One region of the uncultured Acetobacterium sp. genome, then DNA from elsewhere that is predicted to be linked to it. Evidence: riboswitches for the same ligand, from Rfam matches in the RefSeq annotation. Region 1 holds a riboswitch; each other region holds the start of a gene.
What was found. Region 1 has a riboswitch for cobalamin ahead of QZ998_RS16190 (hypothetical protein). Riboswitches for the same ligand answer to the same signal wherever they lie in the genome.
Positions count from the first base shown of each region.

Region 2: linked by a shared signal. The riboswitch ahead of QZ998_RS09665 (anaerobic ribonucleoside triphosphate reductase) and the one ahead of QZ998_RS16190 (hypothetical protein) in region 1 are both predicted to bind cobalamin.
Region 3: linked by a shared signal. The riboswitch ahead of QZ998_RS06885 (ABC transporter substrate-binding protein) and the one ahead of QZ998_RS16190 (hypothetical protein) in region 1 are both predicted to bind cobalamin.

Region 1 covers NZ_CAKMJU010000134.1:6,933-17,860, reverse strand. The annotation lists gene QZ998_RS16220 (UbiX family flavin prenyltransferase) at 1-180, shown strand, start outside; gene QZ998_RS16215 (hypothetical protein) at 173-535, shown strand; gene QZ998_RS16210 (MoxR family ATPase) at 799-1,722, shown strand; gene QZ998_RS16205 (nitric oxide reductase activation-like protein) at 1,756-3,522, shown strand; gene QZ998_RS16200 (family 1 encapsulin nanocompartment shell protein) at 3,656-4,444, opposite strand; gene QZ998_RS16195 (ferritin-like domain-containing protein) at 4,473-4,817, opposite strand; cobalamin riboswitch at 5,050-5,235, shown strand; gene QZ998_RS16190 (hypothetical protein) at 5,397-6,062, shown strand; gene QZ998_RS16185 (YafY family protein) at 6,151-7,053, shown strand; gene QZ998_RS16180 (GyrI-like domain-containing protein) at 7,125-7,583, shown strand; gene QZ998_RS16175 (GyrI-like domain-containing protein) at 7,634-8,263, shown strand; gene QZ998_RS16170 (YDG domain-containing protein) at 8,394-10,928, opposite strand, start outside.
Region 2 covers NZ_CAKMJU010000061.1:1,835-12,762, forward strand. The annotation lists gene QZ998_RS09665 (anaerobic ribonucleoside triphosphate reductase) at 1-1,406, opposite strand, end outside; cobalamin riboswitch at 1,530-1,678, opposite strand; gene QZ998_RS09670 (MarR family transcriptional regulator) at 1,975-2,439, shown strand; gene QZ998_RS09675 (FMN-binding protein) at 2,454-2,840, shown strand; gene QZ998_RS09680 (flavodoxin domain-containing protein) at 3,006-3,497, shown strand; gene QZ998_RS09685 (transporter substrate-binding domain-containing protein) at 3,508-6,459, opposite strand; gene QZ998_RS09690 (HD domain-containing phosphohydrolase) at 6,459-7,556, opposite strand; gene QZ998_RS09695 (serine acetyltransferase) at 7,829-8,773, opposite strand; gene QZ998_RS09700 (hypothetical protein) at 8,967-10,103, opposite strand; gene QZ998_RS09705 (aspartate ammonia-lyase) at 10,515-10,928, shown strand, end outside.
Region 3 covers NZ_CAKMJU010000034.1:34,500-45,427, reverse strand. The annotation lists gene QZ998_RS06910 (precorrin-8X methylmutase) at 1-394, opposite strand, end outside; gene QZ998_RS06905 (GHMP kinase) at 499-1,383, opposite strand; gene QZ998_RS06900 (cobyrinate a,c-diamide synthase) at 1,380-2,744, opposite strand; gene QZ998_RS06895 (heme ABC transporter ATP-binding protein) at 2,831-4,108, opposite strand; gene QZ998_RS06890 (iron chelate uptake ABC transporter family permease subunit) at 4,110-5,141, opposite strand; gene QZ998_RS06885 (ABC transporter substrate-binding protein) at 5,244-6,200, opposite strand; cobalamin riboswitch at 6,305-6,502, opposite strand; gene QZ998_RS06880 (sugar phosphate isomerase/epimerase) at 6,502-7,296, opposite strand; gene QZ998_RS06875 (hypothetical protein) at 7,462-8,202, shown strand; gene QZ998_RS06870 (glycosyltransferase) at 8,350-9,318, opposite strand; gene QZ998_RS06865 (FAD-dependent oxidoreductase) at 9,311-10,450, opposite strand; gene QZ998_RS06860 (DegT/DnrJ/EryC1/StrS family aminotransferase) at 10,452-10,928, opposite strand, start outside.

The DNA of each region.
Region 1 (10,928 bases):
CGCAATATGACCGCGGTAACCGAGGCCGGTGGGATTATTCTGCCGCCGATGCCGGGCTTTTACCACAAACCCCAATCGATTGATGAAATCATCAACCAGAGCGTCGGCAAGGTCTTCGATATGCTGAGGATCCCCCACCATCTGTTTACCCGCTGGGGTCATGAGGATGGCCATGAGTGAGCGCATCAAAATGACCCAGGGCACCGGCTCAACGGCGCTTCATTATGAAATCATCCCCGTTGGCAATGACTGGCTGATTTTACTCACCGGCGGCGATGCCCATATTGGCTGCACCGCCATTGGCGATGATGGTCGCCTTTGCTCTTACACGCCACAGTCCCATAAGGATGATGCCCTGGCGATACCGCTGGCCAAAAAGGTTTCACAAACCTTGACTTGTGTCTGCACGGTGGTGGCTGGATTTCATCTGGATGAGATAACCCGGGAAGAAATTACTGCGGTCGTTGAGAATGCGGATAGCGGGATGATTCAGGTCTTAAAAGTCATTGGGGAAAAGATGGATCAGAAAAAATGATAAGAATAGAACAGGGTTTGCGCCCTGTTTTTTAAGTTCACATAATTTCCTATAAAAGTGTGATTGCGATCACATAAGTAAATAATAATGTGATTTTACCAGCAGGGGAATTAATATCAGCTTTGGAGAGAAGTCTTAAAAACGGATAAATTTTTGTGGTTTTGCATTTTTTCTAACCATTCCACTGGGTTTTGTGTTATATTCAAATCATTCTAAATAAACTGACAAAATCGATGCATGGCATTGACAGAAAGGAAAAACAAATGAGATTAACACAGGAATTACTAAAACAGGGTATCAGCGAAAAGCTGCTTGACGATATAAAATATTTTAAACACTTTTATAAACTGGATGAGCGTCTGCAGGATCGGGTTCCTAGTACCGAGACCGTTTTTTATGGTAAGGATATCTGGTCGATGTGCATTACCGCTATTTTAGAGGGCGAGAATATTTTGCTCTCCGGGCCCAAGGCTACCGGGAAAAATGTTTTGGCCGATAATATCTGCGAGCTTTTTAACCGTCCCCAGTGGAACACCTCCTTCCATGTCAACACCGATAGCTCCAGCCTGATTGGTACCGACACCTTTATTGACAACGAGGTGCGGTTGCGGCGCGGGTCGGTCTATGAGTGTGCCATCAATGGTGGCTTTGGGGTTTTTGATGAAATCAATATGGCTAAAAATGATGCCCTGGTGGTACTCCACTCGGCGCTAGATTACCGTAAGGTCATCGATGTACCGGGCTATGAAAAAATCAAGCTCCACGACGCCACCCGCTTTATCGGCACGATGAACTATGAATATGCCGGCACCAAAGAGCTTAATGAAGCCCTGGTATCACGTTTTATGACCATTGATATTCCTCAGATTGAAGAAGATACCCTGATGATTATTTTAAAGGAATATTTCCCAGATGCCAGCGCAGATATTCTGCCGCAGTTTGCCGGCATCTTTCTGGATCTCCAGGCGAAATCAAAGAACTCCGAAATTTCCACCAAATCGGTTGATCTACGGGGGATTATTGGTAGCCTGAAAACCATCCGTCGGGGACTCAAACCGATGCTGGCCGTGGATATGGGCGTGATCGGCAAAACCTTTGACCAGTTTGAAAAAGAAATCGTCCTGGATGTCATCAAAACCCGGATCCGCGAAAGCTGGGAAGCTTCCGATGTTTTTACTGGTATCTAAAAACCCACAATCCAGAGAAGGGAGGTAAACACTTTGAAGGATGCTAAATGGATGTACGAAGACTATGAATTTGATAATCGCATCGCCAATCTGATGTGGACCATTTCCGGAGATTACGACGAAAATATGGACAGCGGTGAAAAGAGCTTTATTTCAAAGAATGTTGCCCTTTACCACGCTGTCACCGCCGGGGGACGACGAAAATACATTAATTGGCCGGCAGTCAAGAAATACGTGATCAGCCGTCATCGTGCCGGTTTTAATAAGGATATACTATTAAGCCTGATTGCCATTGGCAGTGATGTGGTGGTGGAAGAAAAGATTATTGCCGAACGTCCCGGGGTTTATGATATCCGCAAAAATGCCTACGACGATATTCTTAGCAATTATTACAAAATGCACACCAGTGATTTACTAGAAAAGGTTCGTCATGCCATCATTCTGGAAAAAATTGGTAAAACCCCGATGATGGATACCGAAACCCGAAACATTGCCAAAGCGTTAATGGCGCTGCAAAAGCACGAAGATACCATTGAACTGCTGCGTGGCATTGAAGATGTGTATGTCAAATATTTCCCGATGTTTGTCGAAGGCGAAGGCAGCGATGCTTATGAATCGGGTAACAATAAGAATCATATCCGCGGCGATTTTTCTGACTTTATGTTAGAAGAAATGTTTGAAGATCCTGATGACCAGGATATTGAAGCCTCGATTGAAGAAATTGCCGAAGCCCTGCTGGGAGAATCCCAAGGTGATATGGCCAATATTAGCGATGTAAATGACAACCGGATTTTGCGGGTTCAAGAAGAAGATATCGAAAAAATTTATGAAAAAGTAGCCTATTATTATGGCAACTCTTTTCTTGATATAAGTGAAGTCAAAAAACTCCAGAATCGGGTCTGCAAAGGTACCCATGGTAACTGTCGGATTCATATGACCGATGGGGTTGTCCGCAGCGACAGTGACAATGAATTTCAGCAGAAATATGTGCAGCGGCATCAGGTCAAAAACATTGATGTGTTCCGGGCCAACTACAAGGTATTTAAACGCAACATCAATAAATTAAAAGAAAGCATGGCCAGAACCCTGGTTCAGGAAGAAATTGTCGATGCGATTCCATCCGATGCTGGTAGTCTGATCCCCAACAAACTCTGGCGAATTGGCCGCAGCAGCAATAACAAGGTGTTTGTCAAGACGATTGATAACAACAAGGGCAGCTTTGTGGTCGATATCCTGATCGATTCTAGCGGATCTCAGCGACGCAACCAGTCCCGAGTCGCGATTCAGGCCTATATTTTAGCCCATGCCTTAACCCTGGTCGGGATTCCCAACCGGGTGCTGGGCTTTTCCAGTTTTCTGGATTATACCGTGATCAAACGCTTCCGTGATTATGAATCACCGTTGTCTGCCAATGACAATATCTTTGAATATTATTGCTCTGGGAATAACCGCGATGGTTTGGCCATTAAGGCCACCTGTGAAGATTTGATCAAGCGGAGCGAAGACAACAAAATTCTGATTGTCCTGAGCGATGGCCGCCCCAATGACATCAAGGTGGGGAAAGGCCAGGTCAATGATTTAAGTGAAGCCTATCGTGGTCGGGTTGCGATTGCCGATACCGCCCGCGAGGTGCGGTTTGCCAGACAACTGGGGATTATGGTGCTGGGTGTTTTCACTGGTAAGGAGCAGGATCTGATGGCCGAAAAACTGATCTACGGCAAGGACTTTGCCTACATTAAAGACATCAACCGCTTTGCTGATCTGGTTATTAAATACTTAAAGCAGATTATTATAAGTTAAAAAAACCGCTGTCTGGTGAAAGGGATCATCAGGCAGCGGTTTTAATGGCTTTTAAAAGCAGAAAATTGAGTAATTAAAACAGCAGACCACGATCGGTCTGCTGTTTGAGGTTTGTAGTTAAGCTTATTAATGCTTATACGGTATAGGCAATAATAATATTTTCATCCAACACGCGGAAGGTAAAGCTTTCGGTGATAAACAGTTTAACGTCTTCTTGATCATAAGATTCAAAACCAATGGCAAAATCCTGTCCGATGGTTAGTTCAAAGTTTGGATTATCATAAGGGATCAGAAAAGCGCCATCAAGAACAGTGCTTAATAGTATTTTCCCGCCAATGAGAGCTTCGATCTGTTTAATCAGTGGATAACCATGCGAGCTGATGTTGAGGCGATTATAAGCCACCTCACCGACGATTAAAACAAAGGGGCCGGCTTCAAATTTTTCTTTTAATGTAACCAGACCTTTTGAGATTGCCTCCATAATTTGGGAATCGGTTTCACCAAATGGTATCTTTTCGTTGGCACTGACAGTTTCCAGACCCTTAATTTGACCAGCATCAAAGCCTTTATAAACGGCCGTTTCTTCGAACTCGGCAATTTTCTGGACGGCTTCTTCCAGGTTGGTCAAATCAATATCCTTGGCGCCACGGGTCAGGTTATCCAACTCCCAGCGGTTTAGGGTGAAGCTTATTCGCGCTTCAACAAGCGGTTTGATCTTGAAAACACCAGTTTTCACGAGATTTTCATCGTCGTCGATCAGTTCTAATCGACCTTCTGATACGCTTGTAAAGTCAAGACCTTTTGGTCCATTTACGGTGACAGCTTTTCTTGCCGTTAACCGACTTTTTAATACGGCTTCGGCTCTGCCATCAATTTCACTCCAGGCGAGTTGCGTTAAGGGTGCAATTTCTCTTTTTAACATTATTTTCCTCCTTGATTGATTCTCAATATTATTTTAGATCGCCGACATGAATACCGGATGACCTTGCAGGTTCTGGTGCCGTTTCACTTTCTTCGGCTTCCAGAATTGAACCATCGACAAACAGGTAAGTTCGCAATTCTTCGTCCCATTTATCCATGTTTCGTCTTAACCATTCAATGGCCATGCAGGCGTGTTCAATTTCTTCGTCCCGGTTATGTGCCATAATCGCTTTTAATTCAGGGTCGCTTGTTGCTGCCACGCGTTGGTTGTACCAATCAACAGCTTCTAATTCTTCTTTTAAACTATTGATGGCCCGGGTGATATTCATTGTTTTTTCGTCTAATAATTCAATTGGTTCATGATACTGTGCCATAAAATTTCCTCCTTGTAAATATCGGGTATATAATGTTTATACCCAATTGATTGCGAATTAACAGCAAATATTGTTATATCAACAAAATAGTGTTAGGTTTTCCGGTAGGTATTAAGTGTTACTAAAGAAATTGCATCAACAAAATCCAGAGATGATGAAATGTGATAACTCCATAAGGAGACATCGTTGTTAAACATAGAAATATTACTTTGATTAGTCATAATAAACCCCTTGCTAAAAAATGTGTTTTCGATTAGTATAAAGTCAAACCATGACAGAAGGAATGCGGTGGAAATCCGCAACAGTTTCTTTGCTACTGTAAGGCGATCATGGGTGCAGACGGTCATTGGGTTACCCGAGAAGGCTGTTGCAACAAGCCCCGCCAAGTCAGGATATTTCTAAATGGTTAAGATGTTTGAAGCTTCAAAGAAGGCGGCAAATTGTGAGACCATTTGAAAAAGGCCTGATTCGGGGCAGTGTTTTCCTTATCTGGACAAAATATGGCGCACATTTTGTAAACCTTTTGAAAAAAGGTTTTTTTAGTTTTTTGTAAAATAACTTGTCTAGAAAGAGGGAAACATGGATAAAATTAGGATTAAAGAGTTGCCGGTTGATGTTAATATACAGATGCTGATGAAAAAAATGAACGTAACGTGTGATTCACCGATTTATGATGAATATCAGAATGTGGTAGAGCTTTTAAAAAAGCAAATTAAACCAATGGCGATCATTAAAGCCTGTCCAGTTGAAGTATTCTCAAAATATTTAGTCATAATGGATGGGATCAAGTATAAGAGTAAAACGCTTCATTATTTATTAAAAGACCACGAACAGGTTCTTTTATATTTGCTAACAATCGGTGAAATGCCAACAAATCTCCACCATATTGAGCATTATTTCTTGCAGTCACTAAAGTTGTCAATCATGTATGGTGCTATGAAGCATTTAAAAGCAGCAATTCGGGAAGACTATCATCTTAAGCAGGTAGGAATAGCGAATCCCGGTCTGATCCAGGATTGGGCGATTCAGGATAGCAAGGCTATTTTTGACAGCTTTGGCAGCACCTCACAGAAGATCGGACTTGAGATGGGCAAAGGCTATCTTATGCGTCCAGTATACAGTTCTTCTGGGATTCTCTTCGACGATTTCCATAATTATTGCGATTGCTCAGTGTGCAGCATTGATGGTTGCATTGCCAGAGAGGAAAAGATGACGGGCGACGAAAAGATGGCAAATGTTGGGTGAATGCAAACATTTTGTGATCTTTTACGGAAGTGCAATTTGCGGTAAATTTGTGTTAAAATAGAAGAAAAAATAACAAAGGATGAGGGCAATGCAGATCAATCGATTGCTGGAAATGGTCTATATTCTGTTTGAAAAGAAAAAGGTAACCGCCAGAGAATTGGCCGACTATTTTGAAGTATCTCAGCGAACCATTTACCGGGATGTTGAAGCCTTAGGTGCCGCTGGGATTCCCGTTTATGCCGAAAAAGGAAAGGGCGGGGGGATTCGGCTGCTTGATAATTACGTGATTAAAAAATCGCTGCTTTCTGAAAAGGAACAAGTCAATCTGCTGGCGTCCCTGCAGGGGATGAATGTACTAAACGGACCGGAGGTAGATCCGGTGCTTAGAAAACTGGCAACCCTATTTAAAAAAAAGGATGCCGATTGGATTGAGGTAGACTTTTCCCATTGGGGCGGCGGTATCGATGAGCGGGAAAAATTCAATGATTTAAAAAATGCCATTCTTGGGAAAAATAAGATTGCCTTTGACTACTTCAGTGCGAGCGGCCAAAAGACCGAGCGCACCATTGAGCCGTTAAAGCTCATGTTTAAGGGGCAGTCCTGGTATGTTTATGGATTTTGTCTAAGTAAAGAGGCGCTGCGTTTTTTTAAGGTCAGTCGGATTAGGCAGCTCAGGCAGTTATCAGAGGACTTTTTTCGGACCCTGCCAGAAGGCCCTGTTTTCGAAAAACCGGAAATAGGCGGTTCTCAAATTAGGTTAATCCTAAAAATAGACGCTGCCATGGCTTATCGGATCTACGATGAATTCGACCCGGCTTCAATCACTAAACATCAAGACGGGTCATTTTTGGTAGTGAGCTACTTGCCCGAGGATGACTGGGTGCAAGGATATATTCTTTCCTATGGCGATGCCACCGAGGTGTTAGAACCCCAGTGGCTACGGGAGGCGATTAAGAAAAAATTGGAGAACAGTTTAAGAAAATATCTTTAATATGACATTAGGTGTCAGGTTAAACGGTGTATACTGGATTTATCAAAAAGATAGAAAAGAGGTATACACAAATGGATTATGAACTGGTACAACTAGAAGAAAAAAAGTTAGCAGGCCTTAAAATTCAAACGAGCAATACTGATACCCAAATGGGCGAAAAAATTGGGGCGACCTGGCAACGTTTTTACGGGGATGGAATTGAAGCCTCCCTGGCCGGCAGAAAAAATGAGAAGTGCATTGGCCTTTATACCAATTATGAAAATGGTGCGGCCGGTGACTATGACGTGGTGGTTGGCTGTGAAGTTGATGCTACGGTTTCGCAACCAGAGCTGGTTGAGACAGTAACGATTGCTGCCGGTAACTACGCAAAATTCATTATCCATGGCGATGTGCAGAAGGCCGTCGGCGACTTCTGGATGAAGCTTTGGGATATGAAGCTTGACCGCAGATTTGGCAGCGACTTTGAGGAATATCAACCCGGGGAGGACATGGCCAATGCCGAAATTCATGTCTATATTTCACTGAATTAAGGGAGAAATCAAGAGAGAAATTAAGAGAAAAATCAAAGGAGAAACAGGCGATGGACAAAGTCGATTATAAAAAGCAATTTAAGAGCTTATACCTGCCCCAAAAGCAGCCCGCAATGATAGCAGTGCCGCCGATGTCCTTTGCCATGTTAGACGGTAACGGCGATCCCAATGGGGAAGCGTTTGCGGAGGCGGTGACGGCGCTGTACAGCTTCAGCTATGCGGTAAAAATGTCCTATAAGAGTAAAATGATTCCTGACGGCTATTACGACTATACCGTTTTTCCCCTGGAAGGAGTCTGGGATCTGGTCGACACGGCCAAAACCAGCGCCGATAAAAGCAATTATGCCTATACCGTGATGATCCGACAGCCGGATTTTCTGACCGCTGAACTGGCCGCCCGGTTTATCACGGAAGTCAAAAAGAAAAAGCCCAATGCTTGGCTCGATCAGATTCGGCTGGAAGAATTGGAAGAAGGAATCTGCTGTCAGATGCTGCATCTGGGCAGCTATGATGATGAGCTGGCCAGCTTTGCCCAGATGGAAGCCTTTTGCAGTGACCATGGCTATCGGCGTAGCGACAAAACCCATCGGGAGATTTATCTGTCCGATCCCCGGCGGACCGAGACGGATAAATTAAAAACGGTGTTGCGGTTTAAGGTGAAAGCTGATCAGTATGGCTGATCGGTGATGTGGTAAAGCATCGTGGCAAGCCGTAAAAGTGTGTCAAGAGACCCCTGATTCAGGATGAATCAGGGGTCTTTGAGTTTTTGGTTAGCCGAGGCAATCCACGACCGGGTTGGCTATAGGCGTTTTAGTAAGCGTAAAGTGTCAGGCCGCTGCCGTTATAGACCAGCAGGGAGTTGGTAAAGCTGCTGGGGAGGGACAGGCTTGAGTTAGAGCCGATTTGGTTTTTTTGGTATTCAAAAAATTCTTGCATAGTCACATTGTTGTTATTGTCCTGATAAATCAGATAGTCTACTAAGTTGGCATCGGTATAAAAAGTCGGGTTGATTGGGCCTGGTATGATATTTGGTAAGCTATCGTAAGAATTCCAACGGTTGCCACTCCAGGTATAAACGGAGTGGGTCGTATTACCGGCTTGATCAGTGTCAGGGGTGGTGGCAATGGCTAAGGGATAGCCGGAACTATCGATACCAATCAGCGCTTTGCTGCCGTCCAATGTCACCAGAGTACCGTTTGTCCAGGTGCTTAAGTCGGTTGAAGAGTAGATTTTTCCATTACTATCATAGCCGTAAAAGGTCGTTGTAGTCCCCGCTTGCTTGGCATAAAAGAGTTTAAAATCAGAAACGCCAGATGGCGGGGTCAGGGTGCCGGCTGGAGTCCAGGCGGTGTTATTGTAAGGGGTGGAGATAACCGCATTGGCAGCCAGAATCTGACCTTTTTGTGAATAAGTATAATCGGTCATAAGGTAATTGCTGGCATGGTTGCCGGTTAAGCTGCCGCTTAGTTTAATGGTGTAATCACTGCCCGCGGTACTGGTTTTGTTGTTACTGCTATCGTAATAGTCAGCGCTGTAGGTTTCCAGATGTACATCTTCCTGTCCTTTGCTTTCAATGCCGTCAATATAGGCAACACCATCCATACTATTAGCCTTTGTCGAATCAGCTTTGGGAGTGCTTATGAACGTGACGCTGCTGCTGCCATCGGCTTTTTTCATGGTGACCAAAGTGACATTGGCATAACCCAGGATTCTTGGTGTAATCGCCGCCGTTTTCGAGGTATCGGGATCCGGGGCCAGGTAGTTTTTAGCGGCCTCGCCGTCAAGGGTAAAGTGGATGGTCACGGGTTTGGCACTGCCGTCACTGCTGATATTCTTATTATCGTAGCTGGCGGTGGCTTTTACGGTCACGGCATCGTTATTGATCAAGCCGCTGACGGCATCAGCAGCCAGGGGATAATCGGATAACTTGGTTGTGCTATTTGCCAGATAAACATCGGTGGTGGCGTCATACTTTCGCGTTTCGGCGATGGCCGGCAGCTTGCTAGTGTCGAAAGTCAGTTGCAGCGGGGTGATGGTAACTGTGATGGTCTGATTGGCAATCAGATAGTTACCGCTATTGTCACTGGTGGAGTAGCTGATGGTGACAGTTTGCTCGCCGGCATCTTTATCATTGGATGAAAGATTAGCCGTCACAGCTACGCTTTCACCTACAGCAAGCCCGCTGATTTGGGAAGCAGCGACCGCATATGATGATATTTCCTTACCATCTGGATCATAAACCTTACTGGTTCCGTCATAGGGGCGGGAGGTCTTGATAGTCGGTGGGGCGATGGTCAAGGTTTTTGGGGTAATACTGCCGCCGTTGGTGGTAGCGGTCAGGGTTTTTTCGCCCCCCTCAAAAACATAATTGCCGGCTGAAGCACCATCCAGGCTGATGGTATATTTGATGTAAAGATTGTCTCCAACTTGACTGCATTTAGTTTTACACTCATTGTCAGTGTAATAGTCTGCTACTATTTTGGACGAAAGTGTTTTGCCGGCTTCGTCCTGAAACACACCGTTATTATTGCTGCAACTTAATGGTATTTTAAGTTTTGTTGCGGTACTGGTGCCATCATATTCCTTTGTTTTTTCTGTCACGCTTCCGGTATTTAGCGTCAGCGGGGTAATATCAGCTTTTTTGCTGTAATCATCCGGCAGGGGTTGGTAATTCCCGGCAGCATCGCCGGAAAGGGTGTAGCGAATGGTTATCTTTTTATTGGTGCCAACATCCTTGCCGGCATCATAAGTGGCGGTCGCTTTAACAGTCACCTTGTCGGCATCACCCGCTGCAGTATTGCCGGGTATTACAGGCAGATTATAAATTTTATTCGTATTATTGGCCGCCGTAAAGACATCGGCGCTGCCGTCATAAGCTTTGGCCACCGGGGTGGGAGCTACTATCGTCAATGGTCGTGCGGTAATACTGCCGCTTAATGTTTCCATCGCTGCGATCTGGTAGCGTTTATTAGCAGGGTTGCTGTCAATTGTATAGCTAACCGTGATGCTTCTGTTGTTGCTGCCGGCATTTTGATTATCATAGACAGCGGTGACCGTGACATTAATATTGGGGTCGGCTGCTACACCGGTTGCCACACTCATCACGTTATTGCCGGTGGCAATGGTCTTACCATCGTTATCATACACGTCGGTGGTACCATCATAGGTTTTGCTTTTATTGATATTCAGGCTGGCGGCGGAGACCGTCAGGTTTTTTTTGGTAATGGTCCCGGTGCCCGGGTGTTCCGCCGGGGCGCTGTAATTGCCAGCGTCGGTTCCCGACAGCTTATAGCTGCAGGTCACCGGTTTATCAGTCCCTACTTCAATCGCATCCGTTTTACCGCT
Region 2 (10,928 bases), on a different contig from region 1:
TAGGTGATTTCTCGATTGCGATCATGGACATTTCCGATCACCCGGGTGCGGCAGCCCATATAGGCGATTTCGGTTTCAGGTTGACCTTCTTTGTAATACTTTAAATTGAAGGGGGCATCCATAAAGGAAAAATTTGGAAACAATCGCTTGGCACTAACCCGGCAGGCCAGTTTGAACAAATCATAATTGGGGTCCCAGGGATTGTAGTTGACCCCTTCCTTGACCTTAAAAATATGAATCGGAAAAATCGGAGTTTCACCATTACCCAGACCAGCCTCGGTGGCCAGCAACAGGTTTTTGATCACTAATCGTCCTTCGGTCGACATATCCATACCATAGTTAATTGAACTAAAGGGGATTTGAGCACCGGCTCGGCTATGCATGGTGTTGAGATTATGGACAAAGGCTTCCATCGATTGGTATACACAACGATCGATTTCTTTTTCGGCGTTTTCGATCGCAAAGCCTTGTATCCGCTTGATGATATTGGCATCAGACACCCATTGAGCCAGGCTCCGGGCTTCTGCTGCCAAATAGCTTGTCGGTTGGTTTAAGACCGGTCTTAAATCCTGTTTCTTTTCGATGTCCTGACCAATAGCTTTGACCTTGGCTAAAGCATTTTTGGTATCCGTCAAAAGCGTTAAGGCCTTGGCCAGATTTTCCCGATAAAGCCGGGCATAGGTTTTTTTGACGCCGGGAACCATGGCATAGTCAAAATTGGGAATGCTCTGTCCACCATGCTGATCATTTTGGTTAGACTGGATGGCAATGCAGGCCAGCGCCGAATAACTTTGAATATCATTGGGTTCGCGCAGGTGTCCATGACCGGTGGAAAAACCATTTTTAAAGAGCTTTTCTAAGTCGATCTGGGTGCAGGTCGTCGTCAGGGTTAAAAAGTCCAGATCATGGATATGGATTTCGCCGGCTTTATGAGATGCCAAATGTTCTGGATTCAAGACAAACATTTCGTAAAATTGCTTGGCACCCTCCGATCCGTACTTTAGCATCGTGCCCATGGCGGTGTCCCCGTCAATATTGGCATTTTCTCGTTTGACATCATTATCCTTAGCATCCTTGAAGGTCAGGTCTTCGTAGATTCGCATCAGCCGATTATCCATTTCGCGGATTCGAGTCCGTTCAGCCCGGTAGAGAATATAGGCCTTGGCAGTTCTGGCGTGTCCGGTTTCGATCAGGATTTTTTCAACCGCATCTTGAATTTCTTCGACTGTTGGAGCCTTAGTCTTCATTTCCTCTTCAATATAGATGGTCACTTGTTCAGCCAGATCCATGGCAATATGGTAATTCTGTCCGCCGATTTCACTGGCCGCCTTAAAAATGGCATTGGCAATTTTTTCAATATTAAAGGGTGCTTCTCGTCCGTCTCTTTTTTTGATTTTTGTAATCATGCTAACTGTTTCCTTCTTTCCTGCTAATGGTTTTGTGATTTTTGGGCATTAAGAAACCCCTCGACAGCGTGTCAAGAGGCCTAATGAATTTGCTCACTCAAACACCCTCTATCACGCGTAGAGTCTGGTGTATCTAGTAATGGCAGGTAAACTGACTTCGGGTTAGTTTTTAAAAGAATCTCCCCCTTACAGTGGCGGGACCGTGCCGGATTTGCACCTGCTTCCCCTTAAACTGCGCCTGTTGGCACAGCACCATTACTCTCTTATTTTGTTGTGTGTATTTTATCATATACAAGATATAGTGTCAAACCGATTCATCCTGCAAACGACATTCACTATTTTAGTCATCCATCCTCGCTCAAATATCACTGCTATAAATGCCTGACGCGGATAACATAAACTTTAAAACTAACTTCTGCCAAATTTTCTAAAAAACCCTTTTAAATCGAGCTCACCTTAACTTTTTTCAGAAACAGATCATTTTTGCAGATATGTCTTGACAGAAAATGAAAGGTAACGTATTATCTATTAAGGTAATGCATTACCTTAATAGAAGCCTGGAGGTAGTATGGACAAAATTGATTCAATGCCTGATCAAAAATTTATCTTTGGCAGTGTTCAAATCGTTGCCAATCAGATGGATACGATGCTCGAGCGAGAACTAAAAGCGCACAACTTAACAACCAAGCAATGGCTGCTCACCGTTGTGGTTGCTAATAACTTTGATCACGACCCGACCATCAAGGAAGTGGCTAAAGCAATGGGGAGCTCCCATCAGAATGTCAAGCAGGTGGCGCTCAAGCTGGAACAAAAGGGCTTCGTTGTAATGGAAAAAGATCCCCAGGATGCCCGCATTACCCGGATCAAACTAACCCAAGCCGTTGATGCTTTTGGTCGAGAAATTCTCGAGAAATCAGTAATCTTCACTGATAAATTATTTAATGGCATCTCAGCTGAGGAGCTGGCAATGACCCGGTCAACACTTAAGAAGCTACTCATTAACCTTGAAAAGATGGATCAAAAATTAAAATAGCAGGAGGAAAACACGTGAAAAAAGCGATCACTATTATTCTCAGTATTGTCGGCGTATTGGTACTGGTGGGGGCTGGTGGATTATTTTATATGACCAGCGGCCTGGAGTCCGGTGAAAACCTGGCAGTCAACCCGGTCGATCTACAAAAAATTGAAGACGGCACCTATGCCGGCGTTTATGAATCCGGGCGTTGGACCAATGAGGTTGCCGTCAGCGTGGCCGATCATCAGATTGCCAGCATTGATGTGGTCAAAACCGTTACCATGGAATCCCCGGAAATGACCAGCACGATTATTAGCCGTGTCATCGAAAACCAAAATACTACTGTCGATACCGTTAGCGGTGCCACTGTGACCAGCAAGGCCTATCTCAAAGCCATCGAAAATGCCTTGAACCAATAAGTCTTAATTCTAAAATTCTTGGTTAGGGTGTCAAAAGTGATTTTGACCAAATTTACAGACAATATGTCGAATGGAAGGTCATTCAAAAATCAATATATTGTATGCTAAATGGCTTGATTTGAGTTTCGTCACCTCAACCATTCTTTAAAAAGAAAGGAAATTCCCATGAAAACCATGATACTTTATGCCAGCAACTATGGCTTTACCGCGGACTGCGCCGCAGAATTAAAAAAGAATTTACACGGCGAAACCCGCTTAGTCAATATCAATTCCGATAAAATCCCTGCCTTGAATGACTATGATACGGTCTTGGTCGGCGGCTCTATTTATATCGGACAAATTAACAAGAAGATAAAAAAATACTGCCTTGCACATTTAGACGAACTGCAAAACAAAAATCTGGGCTTCTTCATCAGCTGCGGTTCTCCTGAAACAATCGAAGACTATTTCAAAAATTCTTTTCCTGAAACGCTGCTTGAAAAAGCCCTTTGTCTTGAAAATTTTGGCGGCGAGATGCGCCCGGATAAAATGAAGTTTTTTCATAAGTTCGTCTCAAATATGGTGGAAAAATCTGCCCAAAAAGATGACACTCCCGCAATGCGACCCTTACCTGAGCACATCATCCGAATGGCCAATACGATTAACAATCACTCCTAACATCATTTTCCTAAATCTTATTGATCGTATCCAGTAGTTGCCTCATCGCCGCTATAAATTTAGGCTGGTAATTGACAATTTCTTCTTCAACCCCGTTTTCGAGCGCTTTCTGGAAGTCTTTAGCAATTTCGAACACTTGTTTGGCGCCAATGCTTCCAGAACTGCTTTTAACCTTATGTATCACTTGGGCGGCCTCCTGATAGTGTCTGGCTTTGATAGCTAGTTCCAAATTTTCAATCACTTCCTGATTTTCACCGAGATAAGCTTTTAAGACACTTTCATAAAGCGACTGATTATTTCCCATATACTTTAGGCCTTCTTCGCGATCAAGTACGATCACATTATCCCCTACTTCTCTGCTGTTTTGATCACGCCTCTGGCTGTCTGCTTCTTTTTCGCTGCTTGTCTCGCTCTTTGTATTGTTCTTTGCCTTGTTCTTTGTTTCTGCACTCACAATTTTACTAATGTTTTCGACAAATTGTTCGGGATTGAAGGGTTTACTAATATAGTGATAAATACCATAAGATTCACATTTTTCCTTAACCCCCTCAATCACATCAGCCGTCATCGCGACAATTGGGACATCACGCGAAAGTTTCCTGATTTGCTCGGCGGCTTCATAACCGTTAAGTACTGGCATGTGCAAATCCATTAGAATTAAATCTATCTCGGTGCAATGTAGCCTAAACAGGTCAACCCCCTCTTGTCCGTCATTACCCAGCCAAACCCGGAATCCTGCTGGCTCCAGTAACGATTTTGCAATGAGCTGATTGGTTTTGTTGTCTTCTACTACCAGGATGCCATAATTCTTTTCAAAAATATCCGCATCGATCGCTTCCTGTTTAAACTCCTGATTGGCAACGATGGCTTTGGTTCTGAAAATCTCCAGAATGCCGTTATATAAAACCGATGGAATAATCGGTTTTCCAATACCGATGTCAACCCCCTGGCTATCGAGTTTGTCAAACAAGTCTTCCCGCATCATCGGCAACAGCATAATGACCTTGGGCTTTTTTAAAATTTTCTTGTTGTCCTGAATCATTTCCACAAACTTAAACCCGCCACCGGCAGGGGTATCATAATCCATAATCAGCAGATCAAAGGGCTCTGAAAACTTTCCATTTTCCAATTCTAACATGTTGATGGCACTGGCCGCAGAAGTGGTTAGTTCGCAATGCATTCCAAAGGCACCTAAATAGCTGTCTATAATATTCATGTTTGAACCGGTCTTTTCCAGTACTAGTGTCTTGATGTCGTTAAAATACAGCGAAGAAACCTGCTGCTGATATTCCTGTTCCTTTTGCTGATCTTCCTCAAGCGATAATTTGACGATAAAGGTTGAGCCTTCGCCCGCGGTGCTGTAAACCTCAATTTCGCCATTCATCACTTCTACCAAGCTTTTGACGATCGAAAGCCCCAACCCGGTACCGCCAAAACGGCGATTAATACTGGCGTCACCCTGGGAAAAGGGTTCAAAAAGATTTTTTATCTGCTCCTCAGACATGCCAATCCCAGTGTCTCTAACCGTAAAGGCCAAATGATAAAAACTCGATTCCCTGGCCACCAGCCGAACATCAACCGCGACTTCCCCAGCATTTGTAAATTTGGTGGCATTGTTAATCAGATTCAGCAAAATCTGTTCAATCCGCTTGGCATCACCAAAATAACAGTTTGGTATTTTCGGATCCTTGCTTAATTTAAAGCCTAGCCGCTGTTCTTCAATTTTATAAGAAACAATATTAATCACATCCTGAATCACCAGATCCAGATTAAACGGAGCGCGCTCGAGTTCGATCTTTCCGGCTTCAATTTTTGAAAAATCAAGAATGTCATTTATAATACTGAGCATCGTATTGGCCGATTGGCTAATGCGATCCAGGTACATCTTCTGGGTCAGCGTCACCTGAGTTTTCTTAACCAGATAAGCCATCCCGGTAATGGCATTTAGGGGGGTTCTGATTTCATGGGACATCCGTGCCAAGAAACTGGATTTGATCGTATTGGCGGCCTCGGCTTCCTGCTTGGCCTGCTCTAAATCACTTTGGATTTTTTTTCGCTTTTCGATTTCTCGTCGCAGTCGCAAAATCCAGTAAATTGATACCAACCAGACTAGCATAACCACCCCACTGACCAGCATGACCACCTGATAAATGGGGCCGTAATCGGGTTCTATCTCTATCCCAACCCACTTGTTGTTGATGGCAATCCGTTCGTCCGGGGTAATGGTTGCCAGGGTTTTGTTGATGATGTCTCGCAGCACCGACCAGTCATTGCGGACTGCAAAATATAAACCCTGCTGTTGCTCGGCTTCAAAGGCGACATATTTCAAATTGGTTAGTCCGGTTGAACGGATCAGATAGTTGGTAGTCGCCAGATTCCCAATAAAAGCTACCTCTGTGCCATTGGCAACAGCAGTTAAGGCCGCTTCGACGGAGTCATACAGGCTCAAGTTAATCTGCGGGTATTCGGCCAGATAACTGTGATGGGAACTGTTCTTTTGAACCGCCACCGTCTGCCGGTATAGATCTTCAATACTGCTGATATTCGGGGTGGAATCCCGAACAACAATAACCCGTTTAAAATAATAGTAAGGTTCTGAAAATAAAAAAAACTGTTCTCGCGCCGGGGTTTTAGATATTGCCGGCAGCATGTCGACCTCGCCATGAAGCGCTTTTTGATAAGCTTCGTTCCAGGTCAAGCCTTTTATCACTTCCATCTCTAATCCCGTTTTTTCGCTGATAATTTCCAGATAGTCGGAGGTAATACCCTGGTAAGTGCCATTGTCATCAAAAAATTCAAAGGGCACAAACTTCGGATCAACCCCCAGGCGGATCACCGGATGCGCCTCCATAAAGGCCAGTTCTTCTGCTGTCCAGTCAATGCGATCATCGCGGGCATAACAAAAAGAAGGGACACTAATAATCACGATAAATAAAATGATTAAACTGCCCAGTCTTTTCATCACAATGCCTCCGCTTCATGGGTCTCCTGCATAAATTTACGGGAAATCTCGGCTACCTGTTCTTTGATTTCCAAAAATCCCGCCACGATATCCGGATCAAAATGCTTGCCACTTTCGCTCATAATCAGATCAATGCTGTAGTCAAAATCGTAGGCCGGTTTATAGATGCGTTTACTGGTCAGGGCATCGTAGACATCAATAATGGCCATCAGACGCCCTGGCAGCGGAATAGCTTCCCCCGATAACCCGTTTGGATAACCGGTTCCATTATATTTTTCGTGATGCCCACCAACAATTTCCATCGCTGTTTTGATAAAGTTGGGCACATCCTCTTCGCTGTATATTTCGTTTTGCAGGGCATTAACCCCATAAATCACATGTTTTTTCATGATCGTAAATTCGTCCTCGGTCAGTCTACCCGGTTTTAATAAAATATTGTCGGGAATACCCACCTTGCCGATATCATGCAGCGGCGTGGTGGTAACGAGTTCCTTAACATAGGCTTCGCTGAGGATCTCTTTGTATTTATCTTTCGTTCTTAAATGGTCACAAAGAATTTTCATAATCAATCGGGTTCTTATGGTATGTCTGGAAGATTCAACATTGCGGACTTCTAGTAGTCCAACCAGCGCCTGGATAGTAATATCCCGAGTGGCTGCGACTTCTCTGGTCTTCTTTAAAACCATCGCATCGAGGCGCTGATTATCTTGCTCGATCATTTTTTGAATCCGTTTTAATTTGATATGAATATTAATCCGAATCAAGAGCGATTGAATGTTGAGTGGTTTTCTAATATAATCAACCGCTCCTAATTCCAGCCCTTTGACCTCATTATCAATTTCGTCATAATTAGTTAGTATAATGGTGCGGATCTTTCTAAGTTCGGGGTCCTTCTGCATGGCTTCTAGTACCTCAAAGCCATTCATTCTGGGCATGTTTAAATCAAGAATCACCAGATCGATATCTGGGTTTTTTTCAAGCAATGCCATGGCTTCTAGTCCATCACAGGCTGTTAGCGTATGATAATCCGCTAACATCGTGCTGATAATCAACCGATCCGTGGTTGAATCATCCACAATCAATATCTTTGTGCTCATTGTTCCCCCCAAGCTTTTAAATGATTCCTCGCAAACCAATTTGTAATGCACTTTCACAGCGAGACTTGTTTTTTTGCATTTTTTCTAAATTCAGTTCAAACTAATATGTTTTGATTACCCCTTTGCCTGACCCTTAAACGACTATTCAAAAAAAGTTTCAAAATCCAACTTGGATTTTGAAACTTTTAAACGCTTATTTAAACACGGTTAAGGTACCGGGGGATAAAAACCCCCTTAAAAAGGCATCCCTTTGCTCACTGTAACAACTGTAATCAGATAACCCAATCAAAGGCTTCGATGGTCATCTCTTTTATTTCATGACCCGAAAAATGAAGCTCTGGTGTTTTGATGCTAACTTTTGTTCCTTCTGGTACCGATTTTGTAATAAACACATTACTGCCAATGACAACCCCTTTTCCAACAACCGTCTCGCCCCCTAAGATAGAGGCTCCTGAGTAAACGGTTACCTCGTCTTGTAAACTCGGATGTCGTCGTACCCCTCTGAGTTTCTGGCCACCCCGGGTAGACAGAGCCCCCAAAGTAACGCCCTGATAGATTTTTACATGCTCGCCAATAATAGCGGTTTCACCAATTACGACGCCAGTACCATGATCGATGAAAAAATACTTACCAATGGTCGCACCGGGATGAATGTCGATGCCAGTAATGTTATGGGCATATTCACTCATGATTCGCGGGATCAACGGCACCGAGAGTTTGTAAAGTTCATGCGCCAGGCGGTGAATGCTGATCGCAAAAACCCCCGGATAGCAAAAGATAATCTCATCTTTGCTTTTGGCAGCGGGGTCTCCGTCAAAGGCGGCAATCACATCGGTTGCCAGAAACTCGCGGATCTGGGGAATTTTGCTCATAAATTCGTAGCAGATTCGCTCCGCTTCCAGGCGATAATGTTCTTCACTCAAATCTTCGGATTTGCTGGCCTGATGTTTTAGCGCCAGGGTAAACTGCGTGGTCAGACTTTCGATGATACAGACTAACAGATCCCCAATATGGTAATCCTGAATTTCTCTGCGAAAATTCGTTCTGCCAAAATAACTGGGGAAAATAAGCTGTCGCAATGCTTTGGTTGTATCAATAATAACGCTTCGATTGGGTAAAAAACCCAAATCATGGGGTGCAATATAACACTCCTTTTTATAACTCTCTGAAATGTTGTCGACCAATGCACCTATTTTTATTTTATATTCGTTGCTCATGATATTCCCTTCCATTTTTACGTATTTTTGTCTTTACCCTGCTGAATCCTCTGAATCCTCGAAATTCAACGTCTAACAAGATTTTATTTTATTATACTACAAAATCGATATGAATCCTTAAAAATAACAAGGATTAACCCCTTTAAATGCTAGGGGTTAATCCTTCGTTTTATTCTTTAAACCAACTGGTCACTCAGTAGCGGTACAAGGCCGCAAGATCGCTTTGGGTTGGCATCTCATCTTTTTCTAAAATCAGCACCTCTCCACCGCGGCTCAGAACCACCTCGGCCATGTCATCATAAACATCCCCGACTCTGGGGTTCTCAATTTCGCCCTGGATGATGGTTCCTTGATTGGGATCAAAAAGTCCCGGATGCACCGTGTTTTCTTCCAGATACAAGGTGGCGACTCTGCCCTCGGCAATGGCTCTGCCGATTTGAACCAGATCATCGGAACCCAGGTCTTTGGCATGAGCTTCAGCAAAAAAGTCTATCCGCACTTTTAGTTCCTTTTTAAATAGCTCCTTCATCACGCCCTGTATTTTTTCATAAAAACTTTTTTTATCGAGAGACTCGCCATCAATTTTTATGCCTTCATCAATCAGGTAATTGTTTTTTGATAGCTTTCTGAATTCACCCTGATGTTCATCTAAGCCCATCAGGATCAGCGGTATCTTGTATGGATGAGAATACTGTTCTAAAATAAAGGCATCGACATGACGGAAAAACTTTTCCTGGTCAACCTTCCGCTCGTCTTTAGCACCCCCATGGCCATGATACATGGTCTGATCCCCGCCAATACTGGCGACCGAAAGATGAGGCGCGGTTTTTTCGGTTCCGAGAACCCCTTCCATGGTGGAATCTTGTTGATCAACCGGTATTTTATGGATGCCATCGCAACTCGCTTCATAAAGGATAAAATTATCGCGATTGAGTCCCAATACGTGATAATGGCCGTAGGACTGAAAGCTCCTTAATATTGGTTTTATATAATAGCTATCCGATACAATCGCCAGGCTCTTTACACTCACCGGCAGCTTATAGACAATGCACTCTTCTTCGTCCCCCAGAATCGCCAGACTTTCAGTGGCACCTTCCCAGAACAAAGCATCCTCCTCCATTTCTTTAAAAAGCAGGAACAGATCTTTGAATCTTTTGAATTCCTTGTCCTTTAAAGAAGCCTGTACTTCTTTGACGAGATTCTTAAAACGGATGGGATTTTCCAGACGATCCGGTTTCTTGATGTTGGTTTCAACATAGATGGAGATAACCGGCCTCTTTCCTTTTTCCATCATCGGATGGGGAAATTCTTTAATGATTTGATAGTTCATCTATAAATCCTCCTCTCTGTTATATGGAGTATTTACCCGTTTTATTTGGATAATCACATCATAACGGTTTTCTACCGCTCCAATTTGCAAAATAATACCCTAACCCGCCTTTGACAAATTCTTCAAACAATGCTAAGATTGCCTTAATACCCTGAAAACGTTATATTATTGCTATTATCCTGACCGAAAAGATTTTTCTGACCGGAAAGGTGCGAAATTGGCAAGTTTATTTTAATTTAATATTTCAAATATTTTAGTTTAATATTTTTTATGTTTTATTTTTATAAACGTCCTGATGCTATTACGCTCTCTTTCCGTTCATTTTTCGGAGAGAGAGTTTTTTTGTCTTTGATTTTTACTTGATTTTTATTTTTATTTTTATTACTATTTCTATTCGAAATGAGGGAAACGATGCGAACAGAATACGATTTATTAGGTCAGCTGGAGGTTCCGGTTGCTGCTTATTATGGCATCCATACGGTGCGGGCTCTGGAAAATTTTTATATCACCGGTATACCGATTCATAAAGAATTGGTCGAAGCCCTGGTGGTGATTAAGAAAGCGGCGGCTCTTACCAATACCAGCATTGGCGCTCTGGATCCGGAAAAGGGCGAAGCCATCACAGCCGCCTGTGACGAGATCCTGGCCGGGGCACTGCGCAGCCAGTTTGTGGTGGATTGTATGCAGGGGGGCGCTGGCACCTCGGCCAATATGAATGTCAATGAAGTGATTGCCAACCGCGCGATTGAGCACCTGGGCGGACAAAAAGGTGATTATCATCTAATCCATCCCCTGGACCATGTCAATCTCCACCAATCTACCAAT
Region 3 (10,928 bases), on a different contig from region 1:
CAAAGATGCCGACGCTGTCGTCCTGCAAGGCTTTTTCCATGCTGACGGTCGACCGGGTCACTCCCCGCTTCTTGGCTTCTGCGGCGACATCGGCGTCGTGGACAAAATTGACAATTTCAATGCCGTGATCAGCCAGCGCTTTTTTATTAACGGCGACTTGAATCATCCGGGTGTCGGCATAGATTTTCTTGCCCTGTTTCAGGGCTTCCATGCCACTCTCATAGCCGTTGTTTAAAATTTCCAGTAAATCGGCATATTCAAAATCGGCAGTGGTATGGATGATCCGTTTGACCATCGGGGCAATCGCTTCCGGGAAAACCTTGTCGCCCATTTCGGCGGTAATAATCTCAAAACTACGTTCTTCAATTTCTTGGGGGTTGTTAATATATTCCATTTTTTCTCACTTTCATGCATGCATTTTTTGTTTCTGTTTTTGTTTCTGTTTTTATTTCTGTTTTTATTTCTGACTTTATTTCCTTATAAAGCAAAACTTTATGATCACACCGCTTCGGTGGTAATTTTTATTCCTCCCGGTATCAGGTGATTTCGGTATACCGCGGCGTAGGCCGATTCAGGAACAACCTGCTTGAATGCCCTTAAAAAGGCTTCCTCCTGAAAATCACCATTGTCATACATGACCCCAATCACCGTCCCGCTGTGACCAATGACCGTTCCCAAACCACCAAAATCCTGGGATAGTCCAATTAGATCATCGAGATAATTTTTTCTTAAGCGTTTTTGGTTAAGGATCGCGCTTCGGGTGCAGGCCGCGCCAATATCCTTGAGGCTTTTGGTGCGCACCCCTTTTTCAAATTGGGCGACAATTTCGGCAAAGCTTTCTAAGTCATCGGGGGAATAGTCATCCTGACTTTCATTAAAGGTCATCGTGTCAATGCCGCCGTGAAAATCAATAACGATGATATCCGCTGCCACGGTGCCATCAAATTCCTTTAGTACCGAGCCGCTGAGGTGATTAAAAAGGTTCAAGCTCTCAAACATCAAATTATCTGACGGTTCAATGACGGTGCAAAGCCAACCAATTTCCTTTTGTTTCAGATCCAGGCCAAAATAAGCAGAAAGCCCGGCGGCCATTCCGGCAATGTCGGCGGTGCTACTGGCCATCCCCTTTTCCAGGGGAATGTCACTGTCCATGGTAACATGCAGATGCTTTTTTTCTTGTGTTGGAATCGCATAGCGCCGAAAAACTTCTGCCACCAGTTTTTGGGTTTTGGGTTTTAACAGCCCCAGATTGCCCGGACCTTCTTCAATGATAATCCGCGAATAGCGGTCAATCGGGCTGGATACCAGGCAGGGATTGCCATCATACCAGCCCTGAATATATTCACCGCAGGTGCCCGGTGTTTCAACCTTAACCCGCCTCATGCCTGCCCCGCCTTATGGTCCAGGACGGCATTTAAAAGGCTGCTTAAAAACATCGGGTTGCTGTAAAAATGAATATGTGGATAGCCGGCCAGGACATTCTTCTGGCGGTAGCCGCAGGTCCAGGTTTTTCCTTTTTTAGTGATCACATAAGCCGTCGGCAAGGCTTCTTCGCTAGAAACCAGACTGTGATGAAACTCATGCCCGCGCACTTCAATGGTCTTTCCGCCAAGATAAGCGGCAATATTGACATAGCCAAACCGCTGCAGCCGTTTGGTCATTGTCGAATCGGCAGCCAAAAAGCCTACGCCGGGATTGCTTTCGCCACTGTTTAGGGTCATCGAGTTGGTCAGATACATCAGCCCGCCACACTCGGCATAACAGGGCAGCCCAGCTTCGAGTTTGTTTTTGATATCGGCGATCATCGTCGTGTTGGCGGCCAGCTCAGCACCGAATATTTCCGGAAAGCCGCCGCCGATATATAAACCATCGAGATGCGCCGGCAGACTGGCATCATTTAAGGGACTAAATTCGACCACTTCCACCCCAGCGTTTGCCAGCGCTTTAAAATTGTCTTCATAGTAAAAATTAAAGGCCCGATCTTTAGGAACGCCGATCCGCAGGCCCTGATATTTATCCGCATCAGCTAAGAAGGGATCGACAAAGGGACTCACCGCTTGGTCATGCTTGCTAATTTCCAATAATTTATCCAGATCAATATAGGCTTCGGCCATCTCGCCGGCCTTATCAACCTTTTCCCGAAAATCAGCAATCTCTTCGACCGGTACCAATCCCAGATGACGGCTGTCCATCACAATGTCGGGATTATTAGGAAAGTAACCCAGACAGGTCACATCATTATAGGCTTCAATCATTTCTTTTAACAAGAGATAATGGGATTCTGACGAAATCCGATTAATAATCACCCCGACAATATTGGCATCGGGATCAAAATCGACATAACCTTTAACCAGCGCTGCGGCACTTTTGGCCATTCCTCGACCATCGATGATCAAAATCACCGGAGCACCGATGCTTTTGGCCAGATAGGCACTGCTACCGACGTCCGATTCCAGGCTATGGCCATCATAGAGACCCATAACCCCTTCGGCAATCCCCAGATCATTTTCATCCAGCCGTCTAAAAAAGAGACCCCGGACCGTTTCCTCATTTAACATCCAGGTATCCAGATTAATCGACGGTTGACCAGTGACAAAGCGATGAAACATCGGGTCAATGTAGTCTGGTCCGGTTTTAAAGGGTTTTACCCGCAGTCCCCGTTTTTTAAATGCCGCCATGATGCCCATGGTGACAGTGGTCTTTCCGACGTTGCTGCTGGCTCCGGCCAGCATAAAGTAATTCATAATTTCGTCTCCTTCTTAATGACTGCTATCACTATTCTAAATTTCGCAAAAAGACGGCCGCTGCCAGCAGATAGACCATTACGAAACTATTTTTCTTCAATCAAGGTTAATGCTTTAACCATTTTTATAAATTCCTGATGATCATTAATTTCGTTGATCGTCTTTTCCTTTTTAATCGCTTCAAGCCGCTTTTTCAGCTGGCCTTCGGTAAAGTCATTGTTTAGACAATTGCGGTGAAAATAAAGCTCACCCGTAAGCTTTTCCAAACCGATCAGGTTATTGATATTGCCGTGGCCAAAAGGCAGATCCGAAATTAGAATCAGGTCACTTTTTGCCATCACCGCCAGGTTTTCTTCCTGTTTTTCCCGACTGATGGCGGTAAAAGGACTTTCTTCAATCATCGGAATCGCCAGCACATCACAGATGGTCCAGTCATCACTGCCCTGGTTGACCACCCCGGCAGTGACCTGATGACCCATGGCCTCCAGTTCTTCTAGTACCTGGGACGCCTTGTTGCCGCCGCAGATGACATGAATCCGCAAACTGCGGTAGTCTTCTGATTCTTTAATCACCCGGAGTGGAATAATCTCCGGTTTTCCAAACAGTTTATTCTCCTGAATAAACATTTTCATCTCATAGACTTTTTTAAGATTTTTTTCAGTGATCACTTCTTTGGGGGTACCGTCGACAACCACCCTGCCATCCTTCATTAAAATAAGCCGGTTGCAGTATCGCGCCGCCAGATTAATATCATGAAGGACAGCCACCACCGTCATCGATTTTTTTACATTCAGATTGCGAATTAACTCCATCACTTCAATCTGGTGGTGGATATCCAGCGCCGATGTCGGTTCATCCAACAAAATGATATCGGGTTCCTGGGCAATCGCCCGGGCAATAATCACCCGCTGTTTTTCGCCGCCGCTGAGATTATTATAAAGCCGCTTTCTAAACGGGAGGGTCTTGGTCGCCCGCATCGCCTCGGCGACAATCGTATAATCATGCTGACTTTCCTTGGTGCGATAACTCAGATAGGGGTTGCGTCCCATCAAGACGATGTCCTCAACGGTGAAATCATAGTCGATATCAAAGGACTGCGGCACCACCGCAATCATTTGAGCCCGCTGCCGCTGGCTATAGCTGGTATTGTCCTTTTCTTCCAGAGTAATCACCCCGGATTTAACTGGTAACAGTCCCGACAAACATTTTAACAGGGTTGACTTCCCGGTGCCGTTGGGACCGATCAATCCGACAAACTCACCCTGACAGATGGTCGCGTTAAACCCTTGTAAGATATCTTTTTCACCATAACCGGATACCAGATCCTTAAAATCGAGCATGATTCTTGGCATTAACCGCTTCATCTTAGACACCCCCCTGCTTTCGTTTTCTCAAGAGATAGACAAAAAAGGGTCCGCCGAAGGCGGCGGTAATAATCCCGACGGGAATTTCCTGACCAGCCACCGTTCGGGCCAGCGTATCACACAGAATTAAAAACGCTCCACCAAAGAGTAGCGAAAAAGGAATCAAAACCCGATGTTTAGGACCAGTTACCAGGCGGACAATATGGGGTATTACCAATCCCACAAACCCGATGATCCCGGTAACCGAGACCACTGCTGCGGTCAGCAGCGATGAGGTAATTAAAATTTTCTTTTTTAAACGCTCGGTATCCACCCCCAACTGAGTCGCGGTTTCCTCGCCCAACAGCATGATATCCAATTCTCGAACTGAGGTCAGCATAACGATACATCCGATAATAACATAAGGTAGCACCGTTAAAACCTGACCCCAGCCCTTACCGTTTAAACTGCCCATGATCCAGAACATAATCCGGGTCATTTCTTCCTGATTAAAAATCATCAGCAAATACATGATCGCACTAATGGTTTGCCCGATGGCAATGCCGCTAAGTAGCAGTGTCGCCACCGGAACCTTGCGACCGACTCGGGAGATATTATAAACCACTAAAATCGATGCAAATGATCCGACAAAAGCTAAAATAGCGGTGCCGTTCATCCCAAATAAACTGCTGGAAAAATTCATCACAATGCCAATCGTCGCTCCCAGAGCCGCCCCCGATGATACCCCTAAAATATAAGGATCAGCCATGGGATTTTTAAAGATTCCCTGGTAGGCGGCGCCACAGATGGCCAGCACCCCACCGGTAATAAAGGCCAGAATAATCCGCGGCAATCGCACATTCCAAATAATGGCAATGGCTCCCGCGCTAATATTTTCCATCCCCAAATCGATCCGAAAAATCTGATTCAGCAGGATTTTATTAGCATCCCAAAAAGAAATCGACGCCACTCCCAACAAAGTACAGACATAAATAATGATGATACAAATAGCAATGGATATGATAATACTATATTTCTTGACTCTGTTTTTCATGATTTCTCCAATTGATCCTTTTTTCTGTTCGCCCCCTGGGTCTCTCCTAGAGAAAACTAGGGGGCGAACAGCATTCACCCCATTAGAAAGACTTACTTACTCTTATTTAGTGAAAATTTCCGGATAAATACTTTCGGCAATCAAGGCCATTCCTTCAATAATACGTGGCCCTGGCCGCTGGATCATATCACTTTCCAAAGTGAGAAATTCGAAATAGATTACTTGATCATTGATAATCGCATTGATTTTGTCAAAGCCTGGGGTCGCCTTGATTTCCTCTGGTGTGGTGTACAGTGAAATATAAACATCGGGGTTGTCAGCAATGATTTCTTCAGTGCTGAGCTGTGGCCATTGGTCGGTTTTATCGGCAGCAATATTCACTGCATTTAGATCGGTCAGCATGGAATCAAGGGTGGAACCGGGACCTGCCGAGTAAAACTTTCCGATATCAAAAAATACTACTTTCTGGGTTTTGGCTGTTTGTGCTTTCTCACTTAAGGCTTCTCGCTCAGCTGCCATTTTTTCGACGACCGCTTTGGCCTGATCATTGGCATTGGTCACTTCCCCAGTATCAACAATATTGCTTAGAATCCCGTCAATATTGGCAGCATTAAAGGTTATCACTTTAGCGCCAGTCGCCTCCAGCTGTTGTTTGATATCATCAGAAATAAAATCAGATGCAACCACCAGATCTGGTGACAACTCAATGATTTTTTCAAGGGTCGGTGAGTTAAAGCTGCCCACATCGGTGACTGCTAAGGCAGCTTCGGGATAGTTGCAATATTTTGTCCGTCCTACCACCTTATCACCCTGATCCAGGGCAAACAGAATTTCGGTTGTTGCCGGTGATAACGAGACAATCTTTTGTGGTTCTTTATCAATGGTCACGGCGTTGCCGGCATTATCTGTTACTGTTACCGGATAACTGGTCGAACCACTTTTCGTCTCAACTCCCTTAGCATCCGTTGTTGTGCCGCTTTGTTGACATCCAGTAAAGGATACCATCAAGGCTAAAATAATTAAACTAGCCGATAGCCTTCTGAGCTTCTTCTTTTTCATTTTCTTCCTTCTTTTTCTTTATTTTTTTGCATTTTTTGCAAAAATAAATCCAGCTTCCTGTGGAGGCTGGATACTAAACAAAAGGTTTAATCCTGTTCTTCCCACCGAAGAATATCAATGATTATGAGTGTCCTGACTCTTGCCTATCCTTGGTTCTCCCTTCCCATCCATAAGACAGTGGCACAAAAACCTTATTAGCAATTACAGTAGCGGGGGCTGCAGGGGTTTTGCACCCCTTTCCTCATCAATTTTCTATTATATTAGTGGCAGTGTATCACAGAATAGGCAACTTTTCAATTGATTATTTTTGCCGTGATTCTGGATCCTTGGTTGCCAGACTCTGCTTAACCGCCACAGCGAAATCGAGCGGATCTTTCTCCTGCCAGACTGCATTAGCCAGCACCTCATAAGAAATCGTTTTGATGGTTGGCACCGTCTGAATCTCAGCCATCACCGCATCCAGCGGGATGCTGCCTTCGCCGGGAATCCAGTGGCGATCTTGCAAAAAGTCATTATCTGAAAGATGTAGCGCCTTAATCCGATGCTTATATGCCTTTAAAATCCGGCCGCAATTCTGTTCTTCCAGAAAATCGTGGGAGCTGTCATAGCACATCCCAAACCGCGGGGCATCAATCTGATCTAATAGATAAACCAACAGATGCTGGCGCGAGACATTTTCGACCGCCAAATCGACGTTGTACTTCTCGGCGGCATCGGCCAGCTCGGAGAAAAAAGCCAAACCCTTATCCAAATCCGGCGTAAATGCATCGAGATCATTGGTATGCATCACCATCGCCGGAATCTCAAAAGCCTGGCAATCTTTTAAATAATCCTTGAACATCTTAAGCTTGGGCGAAATCTCCATGCGCGAGGCCGTCCAGATATCACTGTAACCGATAAATGGAGCATGCATATTGGTAATCGCCAAACCATTCTTTCTGACCAGCTCCGGGAATGCTTCTTTCTTTAGTGCCCAGGGCTCAAGCTCATCCTCCCAGGAAATCATCGCCTCATCAAAACCGGCATCGGCAATAATTTTTATCCGCTCTTCAAAAGGCATAAAGTAACCAAACCAGGAAAACATACTAAATTTCATCGGTGTCCTACCTTCTCTTAGATCATTTAAAATATTGGCCAGAAAACACCTTCATAATCGATCAAGCAATTTTGCTCTGCTAATCGGACTATTCGCTAGTCTTCTTTTAAAAATTGCGTTATAATTAAACAAAAGTCCTATAAATTTGAACACTGGAGACAATCTATGAAAAAAAACTACAAGGCTCTGCTTATGGCATCGAGCTTTATCGCCCTGTCGGTGATCCTTTACTTTATCCACTTTTTGATATTCAAAGACACTCACCATATCTTTATTTATCTGCTTGGTGATATCGCTTTTTTACCGGTGGATGTGTTACTGGTTTCAATTATTTTTCACAAGATCATTAGTGACAAAGATAAGGCTGAACGGCTCAAGAAGGTGAACATGGTCGTCAGTGTCTTCTTTTCTGAGGCCGGGGTCGAATTGATGGGCTTTTTCTGTAAAGAAGATGCCCATTTAAAAGACCTGCAAGCCGTTTTATTAATCGATCCCCAATGGGATAGCCGGGATTACAAAAATGCCATTAGACAAATTAAGAAAATTGACTCCTCTGTAAACTTTCAGGGTCCCTGTTTGTTAAATCTCAGTAGCTTTCTCACCGCTAAACGGGAACTCTTTCTGACCCTGTTAGAAAACCCGATCCTGATTGAACACGAAACCTTTTCCGATCTGATTATGTCGCTAGCTCATGCTGAGCAGGAATTGGCCAATCGCAAGGATCTTAACCAGCTCCCTGAAAAAGACCACGCCCACCTGATGGTCGATATTGAGCGGGTTCAGAAGCTGCTGCTCTTAGAATGGCTGATCTATATGAACCATCTGCGAAAGTCCTACCCTTTTCTATACTCCTTTTCGCTGCGCACCAACCCCTTCGATCCCCACGCCGAAGTCGAGATTAAGTAAAATCGGCTAGGCAGCCTTTGTTTTTTATCCGTGATAACCTAGTACCGACAATTGTTACATCATGTTGTTTGCATCGGGGCGAACAGGCGGTAGCCTGTCCGATCCCGCAGCAAACAACAGATTAACAATTGGTCGGTACGGTAGTTCCTACTCGCTAATGGTTTCGACCGACTCGATGGTGTACTTTTGTTTGCTGAAGACCAGTTCGATCAGCATTGATAAGTATTTGATGATTACCGCCAGAATCACAAAGACGCCGAAGAAGCCAAAGACGATCACCAGCATCATCGAGGTATAGCCGGAAACAACATCTTCATAGACATAGCTGACCAGGGTATAGATACCGATGCCAAAGGTCGCCACCATCATAAAGACTGCCGCCAACAGGGTCATCTTATAGGCCACGTTGGTAAATAAAATCAGCGAATCAGCGGCCATTTCTTTTCGCTGATTTTTTGTTTCGGCATCGTAGGCCTTGGTGCAGGACAGATCATTGTCGTACTCAATGGTGTCAATTTTTAATCCACAGTTGGCGTAAACCGCCTTGCGGTAGGGGATCGTCTTGCTCATCGAATGGACCCGGTTAATCGCCCGTCTTGACAACACCCGGAAGTTTTCTGTTCGCAGCTGATGGGGACTGTGTGAATAACGGTTAAAGACTGTGTAAAAAAGCCGTGATGTCTTGCGGCCACATTTTTTCGGGGCGGCATTGACGATATCAAAACCAGTCAGGCTGTGATTATATACCGCCATCATCAATTCAGCATCATAATCCATCACCATATTGTCAAATTCAAAAACAAAATCGCCGATCGACAGATCAATGCCGGCATTCATGGCCAGCTCAACGCCCTGGTAAAAACTCATATTAACGACGTTGATGACCGTCCCGGCAATGCTTTTGCCGATCTCGCGAATAACCGCCAGACTGTTATCGTCCGAAGCGTCATTGACGCAGATAATCTGATAGTTGTCAAAATTGGCACTTAAAACCGCATTAATCTTCCCCAGAAAATCCCTGATCCGCTCTTCATCATTATAGATATAGATCACCGCTGAAACAAAGTTTTTTTCTTTATCCCCTACGTCCACTTTATTGACCTGTTTTTTAGTCATCTTTGAGCACCTCATCCAAATCATAAACGGTATTTATTTTTCCCGACAACACCGAAACAAAGGTCGGTTTTTCACTGGCCTTACGGACCACCGTCGGCCGGGAGTCATCGACTTCAGAAGCCTTTAAAATCGGCTTCATCGAAAAAAGCGAGCCCGCATAAGAAAAGCCGTAATCTTCCTTTAGATATTTCTCGGCCATATTAGACATATAGGGCCAGGCCGATGCCGGTTTAGCGAGACAATCATTGCAGTTCCCCAGTTGTTTGGGGCTGCAATAACCATCGCTTTTTTTCTGGCAGTTAAACTGGGGCAGGCTGTCAAAAGACGACCGATGAGGAGTAAAGGTCACCGACGTCAGCGAATGGTAGCCGCTTTTTCCAAAGGGCATCAGCGAAAAAAAAGGCCCGTCCATCACCGTGATCCCCACCTCAAGCAGCTTTTTTTCCGGCTGGCAGAGAATGATTTCGCAAAGCTCATACTTAATTTTAAAGGGCTCATAACCAGCCAGATCAAGGATCTGATTGGTTGACCCGTAGGTGGCGTTGAGGAGAAAGCCGGTTTCTTCGACCTTCCCATTTTCCAAGGTAATGGCATAGCTCGTTTCCCCTTTTTCAATCCGCTGAATCCGCACCCCATAGCGAATTTCAACATTTTTCCGTTTTTCCAGCTGATCGACAAAATAATGTCCCAGAATGCCGGCATCATAGGTATATTCACGGGTTAGATAGGCACCATCACAAAGCCCCTTTTTAAAATACTTATGGGGAATAAGCTCTTCGCAGGGAATCTCTGCCGCCTGACAAAACTGGGTAAACTGGTCGCGGTTGGTCCAGCTGAAGCTGTCGCTGGTGGCGTAAACCTGGTCAAATTCACTGTGAATACAAAACTGATAATCCTTCACGAAGCGGTTAAAATAATGGGCCGACTTAATCGCTGTGGCATAGGACCGCGGGTAATGATAACCCATATGGACGCGCGCCTGATTGATATAGGTAGCCCGCTGAAAAGGCGACGCTTCCCATTCCAGCACCAATACCCGCTGACCCCGGTCACCACAGCTTTTGGCGGCATAGAGTCCGTAAAGTCCGGCACCGATAATGATTTTGTCCCAACGGGTTTTGTTTACGGTCATCTTATTGCTCCGGCGCCGGTGGCACAAAGGTATTGATAGCGGTAATAACGGTGTCGATTTCGGTTTCGGTCATCCCATAAAACAAGGGCAGTGATAAAACCTGATCCGCCAGTTTTTCAGTAATCGGCAGACTACCCCGGCCAATCTTCAGATAGGCATAGGCTTCTGACAAATGTGGGGGAATTGGATAATGAATGATGCTGCCGATGCCTGCAGCTTCCAGATAATCCTTAAGCTGATCCCGATAGGGGGTGGTGATGACAAACTGATGCCAGACCGTGGTTGCCTGGTCCCGCAGTTTAGGCAAAGCGATCACCGGATTGCTGATCTTGTCAAGATAGGCGGTGCAAACCCGGTTGCGGTCAGCATTGAGCTCATCCAGATAAGCAAGCTTGACATTAAGCAGCCCCGCCTGAAGCTCATCCAAGCGGGAATTGGTGCCGACGACCTTATTGTAATAGCGCTTTTCACTACCGTA